Regions from separate parts of the Ruegeria sp. CF4 genome, predicted to be linked through region 3. Evidence: riboswitches for the same ligand, from Rfam matches in the RefSeq annotation. Region 3 holds a riboswitch; each other region holds the start of a gene.
The links. A riboswitch is a leader RNA that binds a small molecule or an ion and turns the genes downstream of it on or off. The one in region 3 is predicted to bind cobalamin.

Region 1: linked by a shared signal. The riboswitch ahead of ACR0NF_RS06650 (energy-coupling factor ABC transporter permease) and the one ahead of ACR0NF_RS12420 (DUF1636 family protein) in region 3 are both predicted to bind cobalamin.
Region 2: linked by a shared signal. The riboswitch ahead of ACR0NF_RS01670 (DUF1636 family protein) and the one ahead of ACR0NF_RS12420 (DUF1636 family protein) in region 3 are both predicted to bind cobalamin.
Region 4: linked by a shared signal. The riboswitch ahead of ACR0NF_RS15455 (hypothetical protein) and the one ahead of ACR0NF_RS12420 (DUF1636 family protein) in region 3 are both predicted to bind cobalamin.

The regions. Positions count from the first base shown of each region.
Region 1 is NZ_JBQFRJ010000002.1:1,708-6,426, reverse strand. It holds gene ACR0NF_RS06660 (amino acid aminotransferase) at 381-1,565, opposite strand; gene sseA (3-mercaptopyruvate sulfurtransferase) at 1,565-2,419, opposite strand; cobalamin riboswitch at 2,561-2,772, shown strand; gene ACR0NF_RS06650 (energy-coupling factor ABC transporter permease) at 2,828-3,505, shown strand; gene ACR0NF_RS06645 (CBU_0592 family membrane protein) at 3,523-3,792, opposite strand; gene ACR0NF_RS06640 (helix-turn-helix domain-containing protein) at 3,789-4,352, opposite strand; gene ilvD (dihydroxy-acid dehydratase) at 4,460-4,719, shown strand, end outside.
Region 2 is NZ_JBQFRJ010000001.1:345,545-350,263, reverse strand. It holds gene recJ (single-stranded-DNA-specific exonuclease RecJ) at 1-5, shown strand, start outside; tRNA gene ACR0NF_RS01690 (tRNA-Glu) at 115-189, shown strand; tRNA gene ACR0NF_RS01685 (tRNA-Glu) at 211-285, shown strand; gene ACR0NF_RS01680 (DeoR/GlpR family DNA-binding transcription regulator) at 349-1,146, opposite strand; gene ACR0NF_RS01675 (NAD(P)-dependent oxidoreductase) at 1,270-2,340, opposite strand; cobalamin riboswitch at 2,372-2,577, shown strand; gene ACR0NF_RS01670 (DUF1636 family protein) at 2,663-3,043, shown strand; gene cobW (cobalamin biosynthesis protein CobW) at 3,040-4,095, shown strand; gene cobN (cobaltochelatase subunit CobN) at 4,100-4,719, shown strand, end outside.
Region 3 is NZ_JBQFRJ010000005.1:3,704-8,422, forward strand. It holds gene ACR0NF_RS12400 (ExbD/TolR family protein) at 1-274, opposite strand, end outside; gene ACR0NF_RS12405 (ExbD/TolR family protein) at 279-605, opposite strand; gene ACR0NF_RS12410 (MotA/TolQ/ExbB proton channel family protein) at 637-1,293, opposite strand; gene ACR0NF_RS12415 (hypothetical protein) at 1,290-1,724, opposite strand; cobalamin riboswitch at 1,892-2,095, shown strand; gene ACR0NF_RS12420 (DUF1636 family protein) at 2,198-2,554, shown strand; gene ACR0NF_RS12425 (ABC transporter ATP-binding protein) at 2,551-3,336, shown strand; gene ACR0NF_RS12430 (ABC transporter substrate-binding protein) at 3,353-4,300, shown strand; gene ACR0NF_RS12435 (FecCD family ABC transporter permease) at 4,302-4,719, shown strand, end outside.
Region 4 is NZ_JBQFRJ010000007.1:125,463-130,181, reverse strand. It holds gene rsgA (ribosome small subunit-dependent GTPase A) at 1-451, shown strand, start outside; gene ACR0NF_RS15460 (alpha/beta hydrolase family protein) at 469-1,326, opposite strand; cobalamin riboswitch at 1,449-1,672, shown strand; gene ACR0NF_RS15455 (hypothetical protein) at 1,761-2,168, shown strand; gene ACR0NF_RS15450 (protein-tyrosine phosphatase family protein) at 2,173-2,676, opposite strand; gene ACR0NF_RS15445 (DNA polymerase III subunit gamma/tau) at 2,846-4,603, shown strand.

The DNA.
Region 1 (4,719 bases), on a different contig from region 3:
CCCCGGCTACGCGACATAGGATGGTCACTTTGGGATCCTATTGGGTTACTAGCCCCCGGAGATTGCTGGCAAGATGAGCAATCCGAACCCTTCGCGGATGAGTACGATACGTATCTTATGTCAGTAGCTGGCCAACTGCGCAACGGTAGCACCCAAACTGATGTTGCCAACTATTTGATATACATTGAGGTTGAGCATATGGGCCTTTCCTATATGCCAGGAGTTGAGCAACGTGCAAAGGCAGTTGTCTCCGCCATCGCTGGTAACAAAGAAATATGGTCATAGCCGAGCGGGTAAGATGACTTTGAGAAAACCCAATACAAATCTCACTGAACGCTGCGCTAGTTTGCGCAGCGTTCAGCAAACCATTTTCGTTGGAATCAGACCCCGACGTCTACAATCGCCTGCGCCAGAATTGGCACGGTGGTCGCGTTCAGACCGGCGATGTTCAGGCGGCTGTCGCCAACCATGTAGATCCCGTGATCGTTGCGCAGTTGCTCGACCAGTTCAGGTGCCGCACCAAGGCGCGAGAACATGCCGCGGTGCTGTGCGACAAAACCGAAACGATCCGACCCGCTGAGACGTTGCAATTCGTCAGCCAGTTGCTGACGCAGACCCAGCATGGACAAGCGGACCTCTTCCAGCTCGGCGGCCCAGTCGGCGCGCAGCGCGTCATCATTCAGGATCGTCGTTACCACGCGCGCACCATGATCTGGCGGAAACGAGTAGTTCTGACGGTTCAGGAAAGCCAGTGTCGATTGGTTCAGAGCCGTTTGCGCCGCATCGTCGCTGATCGCCATCAGCAGACCGGTCCGTTCGCGGTAGACGCCGAAGTTCTTCGAGCAGGACGCCGCGATCAGGCAACGCTTGACCGATGAGGCAACCAGACGGGTCGCCTGCGCATCCTCTTCAAGGCCGTCGCCGAAGCCCTGATAGGCGATATCGATCATCGCTACGAGGCCTCGCTCGTTGATCAGGTTCACGACCTCCTGCCACTGCACCATGTTCAGGTTGGCTCCGGTCGGGTTGTGACAGCAGCCGTGCAGCAGAACCACATCGCCCGCATTGGCGGTTTTCAGGTCCTCGATCATGCCGTCGAAATCGACGCCGCGGGTTTCACCGTCGAAATAACGATACTGGACCGTCTCGATTCCCAGATAATTCAGGATCGACAGATGGTTCGGCCAAGTCGGGTTAGACACAAAAACACGGGCCGACGGATTGGCCATGCGGATCATCTCAAACGCCTGACGGCAAGCACCGGTGCCGCCCGGCGTCGCCACGGCGGCGATGTTGGCGCGCGGGACCGATGTACCCAAAATCAGACCGATCATGGCATCGGCATAGGCTGGGTCACCGGCCAAACCGGTATAGGCCTTGGTCTCCTGCTCTTCCAGAATGCGCTTTTCAGCCGCTTTCACGGCGCGCATGACCGGGGTGATGCCCTCAGCGTTTTTATAAACGCCAACCCCCAGGTCAATTTTCTGATCGCGCGGGTCATCGCGATATATCTGCATCAGCGCCAGAATCTTGTCGGCTGGCTGTGGCTTGAGGTTCTCGAACATCAGTTCTCTCCGGTTGCGACGGGCAGGGTTGGGAAGGCACCCCATTCAGCCCAGGAGCCGTCATAAAGCGAATGATCTTTTTTACCCATGCGCTCAAGCGCAAGGCTGAGGATCGCAGCCGTGACGCCCGAGCCGCAGGATGTGATTGCGGGTTTCGACAGATCTACGCCTGCGGCCTCGAATATGGCGCGGCACTCTTCGGGCGACTTCATGGTGCCATTTGCATTCAGCAGCGTACCAAAGGGCACATTGTGAGAGCCCGGAATATGACCCGAGCGCAAACCTTCGCGTGGTTCTGGCGCTGTTCCGGCAAAGCGGTCAGTTGAGCGCGCATCGATGATCTCATGATCGTTCAGCTTGGCCGCAGCTGAAACCTGCGTCACGTCACGCACCAGATGGTTTTGTACGCGAACGGTCATATGGCGATCGCGAACGACGGGCGGCAGGTCCTCGATCTCGCGACCTTCGGCCTGCCATTTCGGCAGCCCCCCATCCAGAACGGCAATATTGTCCTGACCCATCAAACGGAACAGCCACCAGACGCGTGCGGCAGACATCAGCCCAGCCCCGTCATAGACCACGACCTGATGGCCGTCGCCCACCCCCATCGCCCGCAGGCGGGACATGAATTTCTCGACCGGAGGTGCCATATGCGGCAGGTCCGAACGGTGATCGGCAATGTCATCAATGTCAAAGAACCGCGCACCGGGGATATGGCCTGCATCATACTCGGCCTTCGCATCGCGGTTCTGCGCGGGCAGATACCAGGACCCGTCCAAAATCCGCAGATCCGGGTCCTTGAGATGCGCGGCCAGCCAGTCTGTGGATACGAGAGTTTTCGGATCGTCCTGCATCAAAGCCTCCCCTGAGCGAGCTTGGATTTTCCCTATATGGGCACGGCCAAACGTTCAAGTCACGCCGCAGCTCAGAACCCGCGCGGGGAACGTTTTTTTCCAACCACATGCTTGGCGTGCTTGACAGGCAGCATTCTGTGGCAGAAATCTGTGCGACATGGTTCCCAATGGGGTTTCCCCAGAGGGATGAAAAGGGAATCCGGTGCGACAAATCCTGTCAATTCCGGAACTGCCCCCGCAACTGTAAGCGGAGTATCGCCCCATCAGGGCCACTGACCGAAATGATCGGTTGGGAAGGCCGGGATCGATCCTAATCCGCGAGTCAGGAGACCTGCCATGCACAAACCGGGCATCCGCCCAATTTCAACACGTTTCTACCGTCGGGTGTGACGGTAAGGAGAACAAACTATGCATATCGAACCGGGCGTCGTTAACGGCGCCAAACTTGTCCTGAGCTATGCCACCGCGGCCGGGGCAGGGCTTTATAGTCTGAAGCTGGCGTGGGAGAGCGTCAAAAACAGTGGTGTTGCAAGCCTTGCAGTGCGGTCTGCCCTGACAACCGGCCTTGTTTTCACATTCTTTGAAGTTCTGCCTCATTTCCCGGTGGGAGTGTCAGAGGTGCACTTTATTCTGGGCTCGACACTGTTTCTTTTGTTCGGTGCCGCCCCGGCTGCGATTGGTCTGATCCTGGGCCTCTTTGTTCAAGGGTTTTTCTTGGCACCCTTCGATCTGCCCCAGTTCGGAATGAACATGACGACGTTGCTGGTGCCTCTGTTTGCCCTGCAGGCGTTGGCAAACCGCGTCATTGCGCCGAATACGGCCTATGTTGACCTCAAGTATTCTCAGGCACTTGCGCTGTCGACCGCCTATCAGGGTGGTGTCGTACTATGGGTGGCCTTCTGGGCGTTCTACGGTCAGGGTTTCGGTGCCGAAAACATCGCCGCCGTGGCCAGCTTTGGCGGAGCTTACATGATGGTTATCCTGATTGAGCCCCTGGCCGATCTTGCCGTTCTTGCGGCTGCGAAATCCATGAAGGGTCTGAACAAGCTCGGCCTGTTCACGCCACGTCTTCTCAGCGCAGCCTAAACATCCCGCGCCGCGCACTACTTTGCGCGGCGCAACCTGAAATGCTGAATGATCCCGATCATGCTGATCAGAATCCAGAACCCCTCGATCAGCATCGACGCCAGATTGAAATTCTCGAGCAGCGAATAGACGATCAGAACCGACCCCAAGAGGTTCACCACCGGAAACGCGAGATCGTCAGAGTTCATCATCCGCATCTGTGTCGCAAAATAGGCCGCGACCACGATCAAAGCCCCAAACGAGCCAATAGCGTCGACGATGGTGAGGCTGTCGAGAACTGCAGTCATGAATGGGCCTTGCCGTTTTCAGAATACTCGTTGTGCTGGGCGTAGTGGTGCATGTTCAGGAATGCGGCACCCTCTGCACCCGCGCGGTATCCATGGGGGATATCAGCGGCAAAGCGCAAGCCCTGTCCGGCCTGCAAAGATACCCATTCCCGATCGCGTAGAATCTCGAGCGTACCTGAAAGAACAAACACCTCCTCGGTCACACCAGCGGCATGGGCGGGGGATTCGTGGCTTTGGTTCGGATGCAAGCTGACGTGAAATGTCTCGGCCCCTAGGGCGGGGTCGAAGGGAAAGACGATCTTGACCTCTATGGTCCCGGGGAAGGTCACGGTCTGGAAAACAGACGGGTCGCCCAGCGCCGTATCGATCAGCGCGCTGAGTGGTAGCTGGAAGCCTTTGGCGATTTTCCACAAGGTCGCGATGGTGGGGCTGGATTCGCCGCGCTCTATCTGGCCCAGCATGGCTTTGCTGACCCCGGTCATTTCAGCCACCTTCGACAGGCTCAGCCCGGACGCCGTCCGCACGTCCCGTAATTTCAGCGTTATGTCGTCCGGTGCCATATCATCAACTTCCGAATCCTCTTGTACGTTATAGCGCACATGTGATACGTGCGCTATAACGTACGAACCCCAAGACATGCAACCCGAGGCAAAAGGGAAACAGCATCATGCCATTGTACCGATCCAGAACCTCTACCCATGGCCGCAACATGGCCGGTGCCCGCGGTTTGTGGCGCGCCACCGGTATGGGCGACGATGATTTCGGCAAACCGATCATCGCTATCGTAAACTCGTTCACCCAGTTTGTGCCCGGTCACGTCCACTTGAAGGACCTCGGCCAGATGGTCGCGCGCGAGGTCGAGGCAGCCGGCGGTGTCGCGAAAGAGTTCAACACCATCGCGGTCGATGATGGCATCGCCATGGGCCA
Region 2 (4,719 bases), on a different contig from region 3:
TCTGACACCTGTTTCAACGCACCTCGAAAACGGTCAAAAAAGTTTCGCAGGCTTGCGTTTTTCGTCTTGCGGGGGGGGAAGGTAAACCGTAAAAGGCCCTCCACAAGCCAGCGTGGCCCGTTCGTCTATCGGTTAGGACGCCAGGTTTTCAACCTGGAAAGAGGGGTTCGATTCCCCTACGGGCTGCCACTTTGCTTGTCTGGACCAAGTGGCCCGTTCGTCTATCGGTTAGGACGCCAGGTTTTCAACCTGGAAAGAGGGGTTCGATTCCCCTACGGGCTGCCATTTTTCCAATCCACTCATCGTGATCTCTGATTGAATGATTGTGGCTACGCTTAAGCGCAACGACTAGCCAGCTTGCCGGTGATTGGTTTCTGCAATCTCGATCCGAATACCCCATTGCTTCAATGCCTTGGCAACATCCCCGGTAGGTGCTTGGTCCGTGACCAGTAGATCGATCATACGCGGCTCGGGTCCGACATAAGGCGCGGTTTCACCAAACTTAAAATGCGCCGCAGCCACAAACAGTCGGTCGGTGTTGCTGGCGACAACAGTCGCAAGGTCTGCCTCAACTGAACTGTGGTACAAGAAACCTCGACGTGCCGAAATCGCATCGATGCTGAGCACTGCGATGTCAAACGCATAACGCTGTACCTGCCGATGCGTGACGTGACCGAATGCGCCGCGCTCATCGCTTTGCAGTTCGCCCCCAAGCAAATGCACACGATTGCCATTGGTTCCGGCCAGGGTCTGCCCCACCCCGATCGAGTTGGTCACGACGGTCAGGTTTCCCGACTGCCGCAGCTCTTCGGCCACATAAGCGGTGGTCGAGCCGACATCCAGAAAGACGGTCATCCCGTCCCGTATCAGGCTCGCCACATGCCCCGCGATCAACCGCTTTTCTTCAGAGTGTTGCGCTATACGGCGAAAAAAACTGGGGTCGCCTTGGGTGCCGGCGAGATAAGCGCCGCCATGCACACGTTCGACCGCGCCCGAGGCTGAGAGCGACTTGATCGTGCGCCGCACGGTTTCTTCAGAGACCCCTAGTGTTTTGGCCAGTTCCGAGTTTCGGGCTGTCCCGCCCAGACGACGGAGAACATCCAGAAGTTCAAGCTCACGATGGGTGTGCGGGCTGCGGGTTTTCACTGGACGCTCCGTATTTCCCAAATTTACCCAAACAAAGACACGGAATGCGGTCAGTGATCAACCCGAAACAGGCCGACCGCTGCAAGCGGCCGACTTGGTTTGGCTCAATGACAACAGACAGGCTTACGGCGCAGCGCGGTTTTGCGGAATGACCTCATAGCCGGGCTCTTCGGGTTCATCATCCAGCATTTCGGGTGGAAAGCCCGGTGCTTGAATCTCAAGTCCGGTCGCATCTTCGAGGCGTTTGATGATGTTCGGGGACAACTCGCGCTCGCCGTAGCGTGCGATGCCGTCTTCGAATATCTTGATCATCACCGGATTCACCTCAAGGGGGACACCGGCGCGGTCGGCAACCTCCTGAAACAGGCCGATATCCTTTTTCACCAGGTCCATGGTGAACGAGATATCGCGTGAACCGTTCAAGATGACCTGGCTTTCGGTTTCGTGCACGAACGAGGTGCCCGACGAAATCTTGATCGCCTCATAGGTGGTTCCAAGATCCATTCCAGCTGCTTTGGCGGTCACCAAAGCCTCGGCGCAGGTGATCAGGTTAGCGGTGGCCAGATAGTTGGTCAGCACTTTCAGCACCGAGGCCGACCCCAGTTCACCTGTGTGCAGAATGCGCCGCCCCATGGTCGTCAGGAAGGGCATAATACGCTCGAACGTTTCGCGGTCACAGCCAGCGAAGATCGAGATATTGCCCGTCGCAGCCCGGTGACATCCGCCTGAAACCGGACAATCCACCGCTGCGCCGCCTTGTTCGATGACCATGGCACCAAGGCGTTTGACCTCAGCCTCATCGGTGGTCGACATCTCCATCCAGATTTTGCCGGGGCCGACCTCGGGCAACATCTCTTGCATCACGGCGTCCGAGGCGGCGGGTGAAGGCAAGCAAGTGATCACCGCGTCGCAATCACGCATCAACTGCGCCGGACTTTCAGCGGCTTTGGCACCCTCGGTGACAAATCGGGTCACCTGATCCGGGTTCAGGTCATGAACCGTCAAATCGATTCCGTTACGCAGCAGCGATCCCGAGAGCTTGCCCCCAACATTTCCCAGCCCGATAAACCCTACTTTCATGCGCCGCATCCTCCTGTTCGCGTCTTGTGATCCATGCCAACACGTCACCACAGATGGATCATGCCGCCCAGCGACCTCGACAGGTCGCTTTTTACCTGCTTCTTCGCTGATCATCGCGACTCGCTTGACAAGCAGCCCAAGCGTGCCGCATGTCCCTTTCGTTGGTGTCTGCGTGCGCAGATGAAAAGGGAATGCGTCAGCGGGTTTTCCGTCAAACGCAGCCGCCCCCGCGACCGTGAACGGAGAGGGTGCCCAAGCCACTGGCCGCAAGGCCGGGAAGGCGGGACATCCGACAGAGGCCCGCCTCTGACATCCGCAAGCCGGGAGACCTGCCAACGCCCGAGATTTAAACCGGACGGGGTGTTCCGGTGTCGGGTCAAAAGCGACCCGCATGAAACCCCGTCCCCCACGAAGAGGATTTGGGGGGATGAGAGACATGACCGAGACCGCTCCGGTCGAGCTGCTGGTTTGCACCACCTGCCGTCGCGGGCTGCCTGTCGAAGATGATGCGCAGCGCCCCGGTGCACTTCTGCACAAGGCGCTTGAGCAGGCCGATCTGCCCGAAGGGATCACCTTGAAAGCCGTGGAATGCTTGTCGAACTGCGATGAGGGCTGTTCCATCGTCTTGCGCGGGGGGCCGGATCGCTGGACCTTCGTGTATGAACACCTCAACGAAACCGACCACGTCGACATGATCGTGGAGGGTGCCACCAAATACCTCGCGACCGAGGATGGTCTGGTCAAATGGCGCGAGCGCCCCGAACATTTCCGCAAGAACTGCGCAGCCCGCATTCCCCCGATTGGAGCCCTGAAATGAGCAACCTTGAGAAACTTCCCGTCACTGTGATCACCGGCTTTCTGGGCTCGGGCAAGACAACGCTGGTGCGCCACCTGATGCAGAACCCGCAGGGCAAGCGTCTGGCCGTTGTGGTCAATGAATTCGGCGATGTTGGCGTTGATGGCGATATCCTGAAATCCTGCGCGATCCCCGATTGCCCGGCGGAAAACATCATGGAACTGGCCAATGGCTGCATCTGCTGCACCGTGGCGGACGATTTCATCCCGACCATCGAAGTGCTGATGGCGCTGGAGCCGCGCCCTGATCACATCCTGATCGAAACCAGCGGTCTGGCGCTGCCGAAACCGCTGCTAAAGGCCTTCGACTGGCCTGATATCCGTTCGAAAATCACCGTCGATGGTGTCATCGCGCTGGCCGATGCCGAGGCGGTCGCTGCCGGTCGCTTTGCCCCGAATGTCGAGGCGGTGGATGCCCAGCGCATGGCCGATGACTCGATTGATCATGAAACGCCGCTGTCCGAAGTGTTCGAAGATCAGATTTCCTGCGCCGATATCATCCTGCTGACCAAGCCTGATCTGGCCGGTCCCGAAGGTGTCGCCAAGGCCAAAGAGGTCATCGCTGCAGAGGCCCCGCGCCCCCTGCCCGTTGTTGAAGTGGCCGAGGGCGTCGTTGACGTCCGCGTCGTGTTGGGTCTGGAAGCCGCCGCCGAGGATGACATGGACGCACGCCCATCGCATCACGACGGCCATCACGATCACGAACATGACGATTTCGAAAGCATCATCGTCGAGTTGCCCGAACAGAGCGATCCGCTCGATCTGGTGACGAAAATCGAACGTCTGGCCAAAGAACTGAACATCCTGCGCGTCAAAGGCTATGCCGCCGTTCAAGGCAAGCCCATGCGCCTGCTGGTTCAGGCCGTCGGTGCGCGCGTGCGCCATCAGTATGACCGCCCTTGGGAACCCGGCGAGGAGCGCCGCTCGCGTCTAGTCGTCATTGCCGAGCATGACGATATCAAAGAGGCCGAAATCCGCGATATCCTCGTGGGTGTGACCGAGGCAGCCGAGTAAAGCCATGCACGTCGTCTTCCGCGAAAGCCACGGGTTAGAGGAAACGGAAACCCCGACCGATCTGGGCCAAAGCCCGGCGGATTTGGTGGTGCTGTCCTTTTCCGACAGCGACCTCGGCGCTTTCGCGGCGGGATGGCACCGTGGAGGCGGACCCGACGGGCGGATGCCGACGATGCGGCTGGCCAATCTGACGGCGCTGAAACACCCTCTGTCCGTCGACACCTATGTCGAACAGACGTTGGAGGGGGCCAAGGGCATACTGATCCGTCTGATCGGTGGAGTGCCCTATTGGGCGTACGGCTTGCAGCAGGTTCTGGCGCTGGCGCAGGCCAAGGGCATTGCACTGGCCGTCCTGCCTGCGGATGGGCGCGAAGATACCCGGCTGGACGACTACTCCACCTTACCCGTCTCGACCCTGCGGCGGCTGGCGCATCTGTGCGACACCGGCGGTGAGGTCGCGGCACAGGCGGCCTTGGCGCAAATGGCACTGGCGGCAGGTCTTTATGCTGGGCCGGTGATGGGGGCCAAGACCTTGCCCGAGTGTGGCGCATGGTGCCCGGATCGCGGTGTGCTCCCGGCGGAAAAAGCGTTCACAGGTGACGCGAAACGCATCCTCGTCACCTT
Region 3 (4,719 bases):
GAACGATCCGTACCGGCCCTTCATCATGATCGGCCATGAAGGTCTCGGCATCGGTAGGTGTTCCGCGAAAGCTCAGCGTTCCATCCTTGTGCAGAACCAGCGCGTCGGGCGGTTCGCGCCCTTCGAGCTCTGACGTGTCCACAAGGTCGAGGTCAGGGTCCAGTGGTGGTGCGATGGTACCGGTGATCAGAAAGAAGATCAGCATCAGAAAGACGACGTTGATCAGAGCTATGGTTGAATCGCGTTTTCGGCGGGGGGCGGTCTGGCGGATCATCGGCTCACTCCAGCACCAGAACGCTGAGCCCCTCGCGCCCGCGCAGCCGAACCAACAGATCCGTCAGGCGTTGGGCCGTGACATCGGTATCGAGGCTGACGAGCACCTGCCCGGTTTCGATCTCGGTCGCGAGATCGTCCAAGGTTATCGCCGTGCCGTTCAACACAAGACGTTCCGCACCGAGCTGTAGAAAGACCCGCTCAGACGGTTCGCTGGTTTGCGCGGTTCCGCCAGTCGTGCTGCTCAGCTCGATCTCGCCGAATTTTGAGAAGGTCGAGGTCAGCATGAAGAACAGCAAAAGCAGAAAGATCACATCGATGAGTGGCGTCATCGACAGGGTCCGCCGGACAAATGGCGCCCGGTTACGCATGTTCCGGCACGGCTGAAATGGCCTCGGCCTCTTTGGCGAGCTGACCTGGTACCAACACGGTCCGCAGTGCTTTGTCTGCAAAGACCCGCTCGCGCGCGGTGCGGCTTTCGAACCATGACAGAACCATTGAGGTCGGCATCGCAACCGCCAGCCCCACGGCGGTGGTGATCAGCGCCACCCAGATGCCACCCGCAAGCAGCGACGGGTCAATGGAGCTGCCTGCCTGTTGCAGGCTTTGGAACGCTTCGATCATACCCAGAACGGTCCCGAACAGCCCCAGCAAAGGCGCGAGTTGGGCAACGGTGTCAAGAAGGCGAAAACCGCGCTCCAGCCCTGCCAGGGCCAATCCGGCTTCAGCATCCAGACGATCATCGAGACCGGGTAGATCGGGCGCATCCATGGCTGCACCGACCAATGGGGCCAGATAACTGTGGCTTTTCGCCAATCGCGCGCGTGCAGTCTGATGATCCCCGGCATCCCATGCCGTCAGGGCCTGGGACAGCACCCGATGTCGTCCAACTCCGGTCACGGTGAATTGCCACAGTTTGTAAAGCGTGACGGCCAGAGCCAGCACTGACATCACGATCAGAATGGCCACCACTGGCCCGCCCAGAGCCACGATCTGGCGCAATGCTTCAAGCGCGTTCATCCCAAAAGCTCCACATCTATCCGGCTGGTAAGGTTCAGTCCTGTTGCACAGATATCGCTTTCTGAGCCGTCGACAACGCAGCTGTTTGCGCCATTGATCAGAACGCGCCCGATCGAGTCGCAGTTGAGATCGGGCAGGCCGAACTGACGCACGCGCGGACGGTCTGCCGGCAGATCCCGAAAATCGAACAGAGAAAGCGTAACGACACGGCCCGAGCTGTCGAAAATGACGGTCTCAAAAGCTGCCTTCTCGATATCGCTTCCGGTTTCGTTCTGAACCAGAAAGGTCAAGCGGCAGGCGCCGTTCACCTTTTGCACGGTATTGAGCTCCAGCAACAGTTCCGAGGGGTTGTCGTCAGCAGATTGCGCCAGCGCCGAATTTGTTGATGAAATTGCCAGCACAGCTACCAGAGCGAGGCGGTGATACGGCATGAGCGGGCTCCTGATTGTTTAGCGCTGAGGGTTTGTCCCGCGCATCTTTGCAGGGGTTGATCCCTCTTATCCAATCCAACCGAGACGTGAAAGAGCGGGTGGCGCGATTGTGTCCGGCCGACCGGTAACGCGTGATAACTTTCGTATTGACGCATTCATCGATCTCAGGCACTGAATCCGGTGATGGTTCCCAAGGGTGCGCCCGTGGGATGAAAAGGGAATACGGTGCGGTCTACACTGGCCAAACCCGTAACTGCCCCCGCAACTGTAAGCGGCGAGCGAAGCCAAACAGCCACTGGCCCCAAGGGTCGGGAAGGATGGCCAAGCACCGACCCGCGAGTCAGGAGACCTGCCATCAGTTGTTCAACCAAGCCGGGGCGGGGCGTCCTGGAAGGAGGCTTTGATGGCACGTGATACACGTGTTTCTGTAATCAGCACCTTCGCACTGCGTTTGGGCAGAGGCGGAGGGTTATATGCCTGGCGCACCTGATCATTTTGTTCTGATCTGTTCGACCTGTGCGGCCGCGCAATCAGTGGATGGAGTGCATGATACGCTTCAATCGAAGCTGCCCGAGCATTTTGCGATCCGGGCTGTCGATTGCATGGCAGGATGCGCGCATCCCGTGACCGTAGGCTTTCAAGCGGTCGGCAAGGCGCAGTATCTATTTGGTGATATCCAGACATTGATTGACGTCGAAGCCCTGGCCGAGTTTGCCCATCAATATCAACAGAGCCCGGATGGCTGGACCAAGGCCAGCGAGCGTCCGCGTGCCCTTTACACCAAAACCTTGTCTCGCATGCCCCCGATCAGTCAGGAGGTTTCGATATGACCGTCCAGCCGTTTCTGGTGGCTTCGGATCTCGAATATTATGCCTTGAATGGGGACATACTGCTGCAAGGCGTATCCTTTGAGCTGTCCGAAGGGTCAATACTGGCAATCGCGGGCCCCAACGGTGCAGGTAAAACCACACTGCTGAATTTGCTGTGTGGGGCGGAAGGGCTGGCACTAGGGGATGTTTTGCTCAAGGGGCGCAGCCTCAAGCAACTCTCGGCAAAAGAGCGTGCTCGGATGATCGCGGTGGTCAGTCAGCAAGAGATGCCTGACGGGCGCTTGTCGCTGCGGGATTATGTGGCGCTCGGACAGATTCCGATCCGCGCGGACCGATCTGCAGGTGAACACGCGCAGGAACTCAGCCGTATATTGGAGATTACGGGCCTTGGCGCGCTGGCTGACAAGAAGATGGCCCAACTGTCGGGTGGTGAGCGTCAGCGCGCGCATATCGCTCGGGCGCTGGCACAGAACCCGACTTTGCTGTTTCTTGACGAGCCGACCAATCATTTGGATCCCGATGCGAAGGGGCGGATGCTGTCTCTGGTCGCTGATCTGGGTATTACTGTCGTCATGATCGTGCATGATTTGGTCATGATCCCTGAATTCGCCACCCACGTTGCTCTGATGAAATCCACGCGCCTGACCGGGTTTGGTTCGGTCGACGAGGTACTGACATCGGAACGTGTGCGCGAAACCTTCGGTGTCGATTACCTGCGCTTTCATCACGAAGGCCGCATGATCCCCGTTCTGGACATCCGAAGAACAACGCTTTCCACATAAACTCAGGAGACTATCAATGAAGCAAATCTGGTCCGTGGCGCTGGTCACTGCCATGGCAAGCGGCGCCGCTGCGCAAGAGGTGACGGTTGACAATTGCGGTGAGCCGCTTGTCTTTGATGCCGCGCCAGAACGTCTGGTCGTGCATGATATGAATATGACCGACATGGCCTTTGCGCTGGGTCTGCAGGACAAGATCGTCGGTCTGACCGGCATCACCGGATGGTATAAGACCAGCCCCGAGTTCGACACGCTGCGCGGCGATATCCCTGAACTCGCGCCGAAATACCCGACTGTCGAAAATCTTGTTGCGGTCGAACCTGACCTGTTCTTTGCCGGTTGGTATTACGGTATGAAGCCGGGCGGAGATGTGACCCCCGGCACACTGGAGCCATTCGGCATCAGGACTATGATCCTGACCGAAAGCTGCGTCCATCTGGACAAGGATCGCCCCGAAGCCAGCATGAACCTGCTGTTCGACGATGTTTTGCGTCTGGGCAAGGTCATGCATGTCGAGGACAAGGCCGAAGCGCTTGTGTCGGGCTGGAAAGACGAGTTGACAGCAATCGAAGCTCGGACCGCTGATCTGGCCAAACCACGCGTGTTCCTGTTGGACGGCCCTGCTGATGCGCCCTTTACGGCGGGTAAGTTCGCCATTCCTGACGCCATGATCGCAGCGGCTGGAGGAGAAAGCGTTACGCACGACATGGATACAAGCTGGGGCCGTACCTCTTGGGAAGCGGTTGCCGCAGCCAACCCTGAATTTCTGGTGCTACTGGATTATCAGACCGGCAATGGCGCGGCAGATACCTTCAAGTTCCTGCAGGAACACCCTGTGATGTCGCAGACAGATGCCGTCAAGAACGAACGCTGGATCGGCCTGCGCTATGAAGAGCTCACTCCGGGACCGGCGAATATTGCTGCGATCTCGAAAATGGCCAAGGCCATGCATCCGGATCTCAACTGATATGGGCCGATTGGGCCTGATACTCTTGCTGGGGGCGGTCGTTCTGGCTGCCCTTTTGCTGATCTCGACTATCTATGGAACCACCTCGATTCCGATCACGGACACATTCGAGGCGATCCTTCTGGGCACCGGCCTGACCGGAGGAGAGATGTCTCCGATGCATCGGATCGTCTTCGACCTGCGCCTGCCACGCGCATTGTTTGCAGCGGTGATCGGCGCGGGCCTGGGTATCGTTGGCGTCGTACTGCAGACCACCACACGCAACGATCTGGCGGATCCATTTCTGTTTGGCCTGTCTTCAGGTGCTGCAGCGGGGGCCGTATTCGTCATCACTGTAACCGGAGATATTCTGGGCTTCTGGACGTTGCCATTGGCTGCGTTCTGCGGAGGGTTGGTGGCGTCGGGTATCGTGCTCGCGC
Region 4 (4,719 bases), on a different contig from region 3:
GGGTAAAACCACGCTGGCCAATGGCATGACCGGGCAGGAAAAAGCCACGGCGGGCATTCGCGAGGATGACGCACGGGGCCGGCACACCACGACCGCGCGCGCGTTACATCAGATGCGCAATGGTGGCTGGCTGATCGATACGCCCGGCATGCGGGCGCTGCGTTTGCTGGATGCACAGGACGGAGTCGATGAGGTCTTCTCGGACCTCACGGAGCTGAGCCTGAATTGCCGTTTCTCGGATTGCCAGCACGAAACCGAGCCCGGCTGTGCGGTTCAGGTCGCGGTCCAAAGCGGCACGCTTGACCCGTCCCGGCTGGAGCGTTGGCGTAAGTTGCGGCGCGAGGATCAGCGCAACTCGGAAACCATCGCTCAATCCCGCGCGCGGGACAAAGCGTTCGGCAAGATGGTGCGTAGTGTCACGCAGCAGAAAAAGTCGCGCAAGAAGCTGTGAGGCAACGTCCCGTCTGGTCAGTCGATCAGGCGGGGCCAAACCGCTGCGTTTCGTCGGGCGAACGCTCCGATATGTCCAACTTTTGGCAAACCAAATTCCTGCGGCGACAACAGGTGACGATGGGCATTTGAGCCGTAAAGATCGGCCAGCCGCCACACGGCTGCGGGTGGTACCATCTCATCATCTTCAAAGGCGAACAGATCAACACGCCCGCCTGCGGTGGACCAACGGGCCTGAGGCAGCGTCTCTCCGATCTCGGGCAGATAGCTGTCGGGAGCCGTGCACCACTTGCGCCATTGCCAATAGATCAACGCGGGCAGATCCTCACCAAAACCGACCGCCTTGCCCGGCAGATATCCCAGAGCACGGACCAACAACGGCACATGGCCATACCAGAACAACGCAGCCAGCGCGCGGTAAGGCCACGGGTGATCTTTGAGCGTCACTAGACCTGAACAGACGCAGATCATCCGATCTATCTGTTCGATATCCGATTGCACCGGCCCAAGCATCGCACCAAGCGAGTGGCCAATACTCCATAGCTTGGCACCCGGAAACCGCCGCCGCATCTCGGCCCGTGCAGCAGGGATATCGACCAGCGCCCAGTCTGCCATTGTCACGGTCGAGGCCTTCTGCGGCCCGGTCAGCGAGTGACCAAAATCCCGATAATCGTAGGTCAGGCAGGCCATCCCGCGCTCAGCTGCCAGCCAACGCGCAAAATGCTGATAATAGTCTCGTGGCACGCCTGTGGCACTGTTAATGACCACAACCGTTTCCGGATCGGTCGCAGGCAGATACAAGCGGGCGGACAGCATCGCGGACCCGGCGGGAAACCGGAACTCCTCGGTCATCACGGTTTGCCGCGCGTCCAACATCTGATCCTCATGCGTTATCTGAACCGATCAGTTCACTCGATCGCGTTCGAGTCAAGGTTGACGTGGCTGGACCAAAGGTAAGCTTGTGGCATTCAATCCGCTTGACTCGGGAAGTGCGCAACCGCTAGCGATGTGGTGATGGTTCCCGCGCCCTCGTTCGAGGCCGGGATGAAAAGGGAACACGGTGCGGCCCTGCCCGGTAATATCCGGAACGGACCAAATCCGCGACTGCCCCCGCAACTGTAAGCGGAGAGCAATGCCGTAGCGCCACTGGCCTTGAGGGCTGGGAAGGTCGGCAAAGCGATGACCCGCAAGTCAGGAGACCTGCCATCGGAACCGAAACTGAAACTCGGGCGGGGTGTCCGGGCAGGTCCAGACTGCACTGTGCTGTCCCACCTGTTTCACACCCTCAGCCCACGCGCGGAGGGCGCATCATGATATGGAAAACCGGAACCCACCAGTTCTCGGCAACAATTTGCCAAAGGACGGGGAAAACCTGTCCGGCTTTGGCGCGAATCGCACGGGCGCTGGCCACCTCGATGGCGGAATCAGCCCCTGCGGCGACTACAGAATTCGAGATTCAGGGCAGTAGCGAACTGGCGCATTGTTCGGACGGGTGCACCGCCCGTTTTCGCGCGCGCGCCGACGAAATCAGAGTGTTCTGCGGCGCTGGATCAGACGAAGCGATAGAGCATCTGGACAGCTACGCAGACCTTTTGTTCGGCACCGAGACCGAAGCACTGTCGACAAATATCTTGTCGAACCCGCCATGCGCGATGCTCGAAGTGTTGACGCTTGCCCAGACTACGTCGGTGCAACCCGAATACCGACCGTCTGCCTGACAAGTCAGCCCACAGCCAGAATACCGGCGGGCGCGATCGCCCATTCCATCTGCTCGTCGGTTTCAACAGCGCAGGGGCGCAACGCGCGCAGCCTTTGCAACGCTGCATCCGGATGCTCGCCGCATTCTATCATCAAACGCAGTACAGCCATACCAGATCGACCACATCCGCCCTTGCAGTGAATCAAAATGCGTCCGCCACCGGACAGCGCATGACGCACTGCGGCACTGACTTCGACCCAACGTTCGTCCACCTCGGGTGATGGCGTGCCATAGTCCTCGACCGGCAGATGAACCCATCGGCAGGCACGGTTCCGGACGTCGATACCGAAGTCTCTGGCGCCATCGAGTATCATCTCGACCTCGGTTGCCATTGAAAGGATCAGGCCGGGCTTCCAATCGGCCACGGCATCCAGATCGCCTTGATAATCGCCACCCCGACCCGGCATCGATGTCAGCGCGAGCGTTCCTCCGCCAACCTGAAGTGCATGGATAATCATCTGAGACATTCTACGTTCCCCCCGAAACGTTAATCAGAAGATCTTTCTACTGGTCTTCAAGTGTCTGATCTTAACCGCCCCGTCTCGCATTCCAAAACGAAAATCATCCGGTCGGGCGGTGGACGCGGACGGCGGCGGCCTCTACGCTGCGGCGGAACTCGAATCCGCGAAAGCAGACATGACCGACACGCCCAGCCCCGCCTACCAGGTGCTTGCCCGAAAATACCGCCCGGAAACCTTCGCCGATCTGGTTGGCCAGGACGCCATGGTGCGCACGCTGAAAAACGCGTTCGAGGCCGACCGCATCGCGCAGGCCTTCATCATGACCGGCATCCGCGGCACCGGTAAAACCACCACCGCCCGGATTATCGCCAAGGGCATGAATTGCATCGGCCCAGATGGCGAAGGCAAACCCACCACCGAACCTTGCGGCCAGTGTGAACATTGCGTGGCCATCATGGAGGGCCGCCATGTCGACGTGATGGAGATGGACGCCGCCAGCCGTACTGGCGTGAATGATATTCGCGAGATCATCGACAGTGTCCGATATCGCGCCGCCTCGGCCCGCTACAAGATCTACATCATCGACGAGGTTCACATGCTCTCGACCAGCGCCTTCAACGCGCTGCTCAAGACGCTTGAGGAACCGCCCGAGCATGTGAAGTTCATCTTTGCCACCACCGAGATCCGCAAGGTTCCGGTCACGGTGCTTTCTCGCTGTCAGCGCTTCGATCTTCGCCGGATCGAGCCCGAAGATATGATCGGCCTGCTACGCAAGATCGCAGATGCCGAAAGCGCGCAAATCGCCGAAGATGCGCTGGCGCTGATCACGCGCGCCGCCGAGGGCTCTGCCCGCGACGCGACCTCGTTGCTGGATCAGGCGATCAGCCATGGCGCAGGCGAAACCAGCGCCGATCAGGTGCGCGCGATGCTGGGCTTGGCGGATCGTGGCAGGGTACTCGACCTGATTGATATGATCCTGCGCGGCGACGCTGCCGGTGCCCTGACCGAGCTCAGCGCCCAATATGCCGAAGGGGCAGACCCGCTGGCCGTTCTGCGTGATCTTGCCGAGATTACCCATTGGGTCTCGGTGGTGAAGATCACGCCAGACGCCGCCGAAGACCCTACCGTCTCGCCCGATGAGCGCGCCCGGGGCCAGCAGATGGCAGATGCCCTGCCGATGCGCGTGTTGACCCGCATGTGGCAGATGCTGCTGAAGGCACTCGAAGAGGTTGCCGCCGCGCCCAACGCGATGATGGCCGCCGAAATGGCCGTGATCCGCCTCACTCATGTGGCCGACCTGCCCAGCCCTGAGGAGTTGATAAAACGCCTTCAGGATGCGCCCATGCCTCCTCCAAACGGAGGGCCGGGAGGCGGCTTGCCGGCAGCCACGCAGAGCAACGTCTCAACCCCCGTTGCGACGCAAACGACCTATGCGGCAACGCGCAACCCAGCTGGCGCGCCCTCGGCAGCGTTGGCCCAGGACGTGGCGAACGCTCTGGCCCGCTACCCTACTTTCGACCATGTGGCCGAACTGATCCGGATCAATCGGGACGTCAAGCTTCTGGTCGAAGTTGAAAACGGTGTACGTCTGGTCTCCTATCAGCCGGGTCGGATCGAGTTTACTCCCGCCCCCCATGCGCCCGCGGACCTTGCCCCTCGGCTCGGATCAGCTTTGCAGCGCTGGACTGGTAATCGATGGGCCGTGACGATTGTATCCGATGGCGATGCAGCAACGATTGCTGAAATTCGCGATGAGGCAGAATTGGCGCTGAAGCAGGTGGCCACCGAACACCCCTTGGTTCAGGCGGTGCTGGCGCAATTCCCTAAGGCCAAAATCACCAAGATCGAAACCCCTGAGCAACGCGCGGCGCAGGTCGAAACCGAAGCCCTGCCTGAGGTCGAAGACGAATGGGACCCGTTCGAGGAGGATTGAGGTCGAGGCGAAACCTGTGAGGCTCAACCGGCGGAAGGGCCTTCCCAAAGACTTTGGCGACGGACGGGACACGCCTCGCCCCTTGTGCCGGGTCCGCGCCACCCGTATTTAGACGG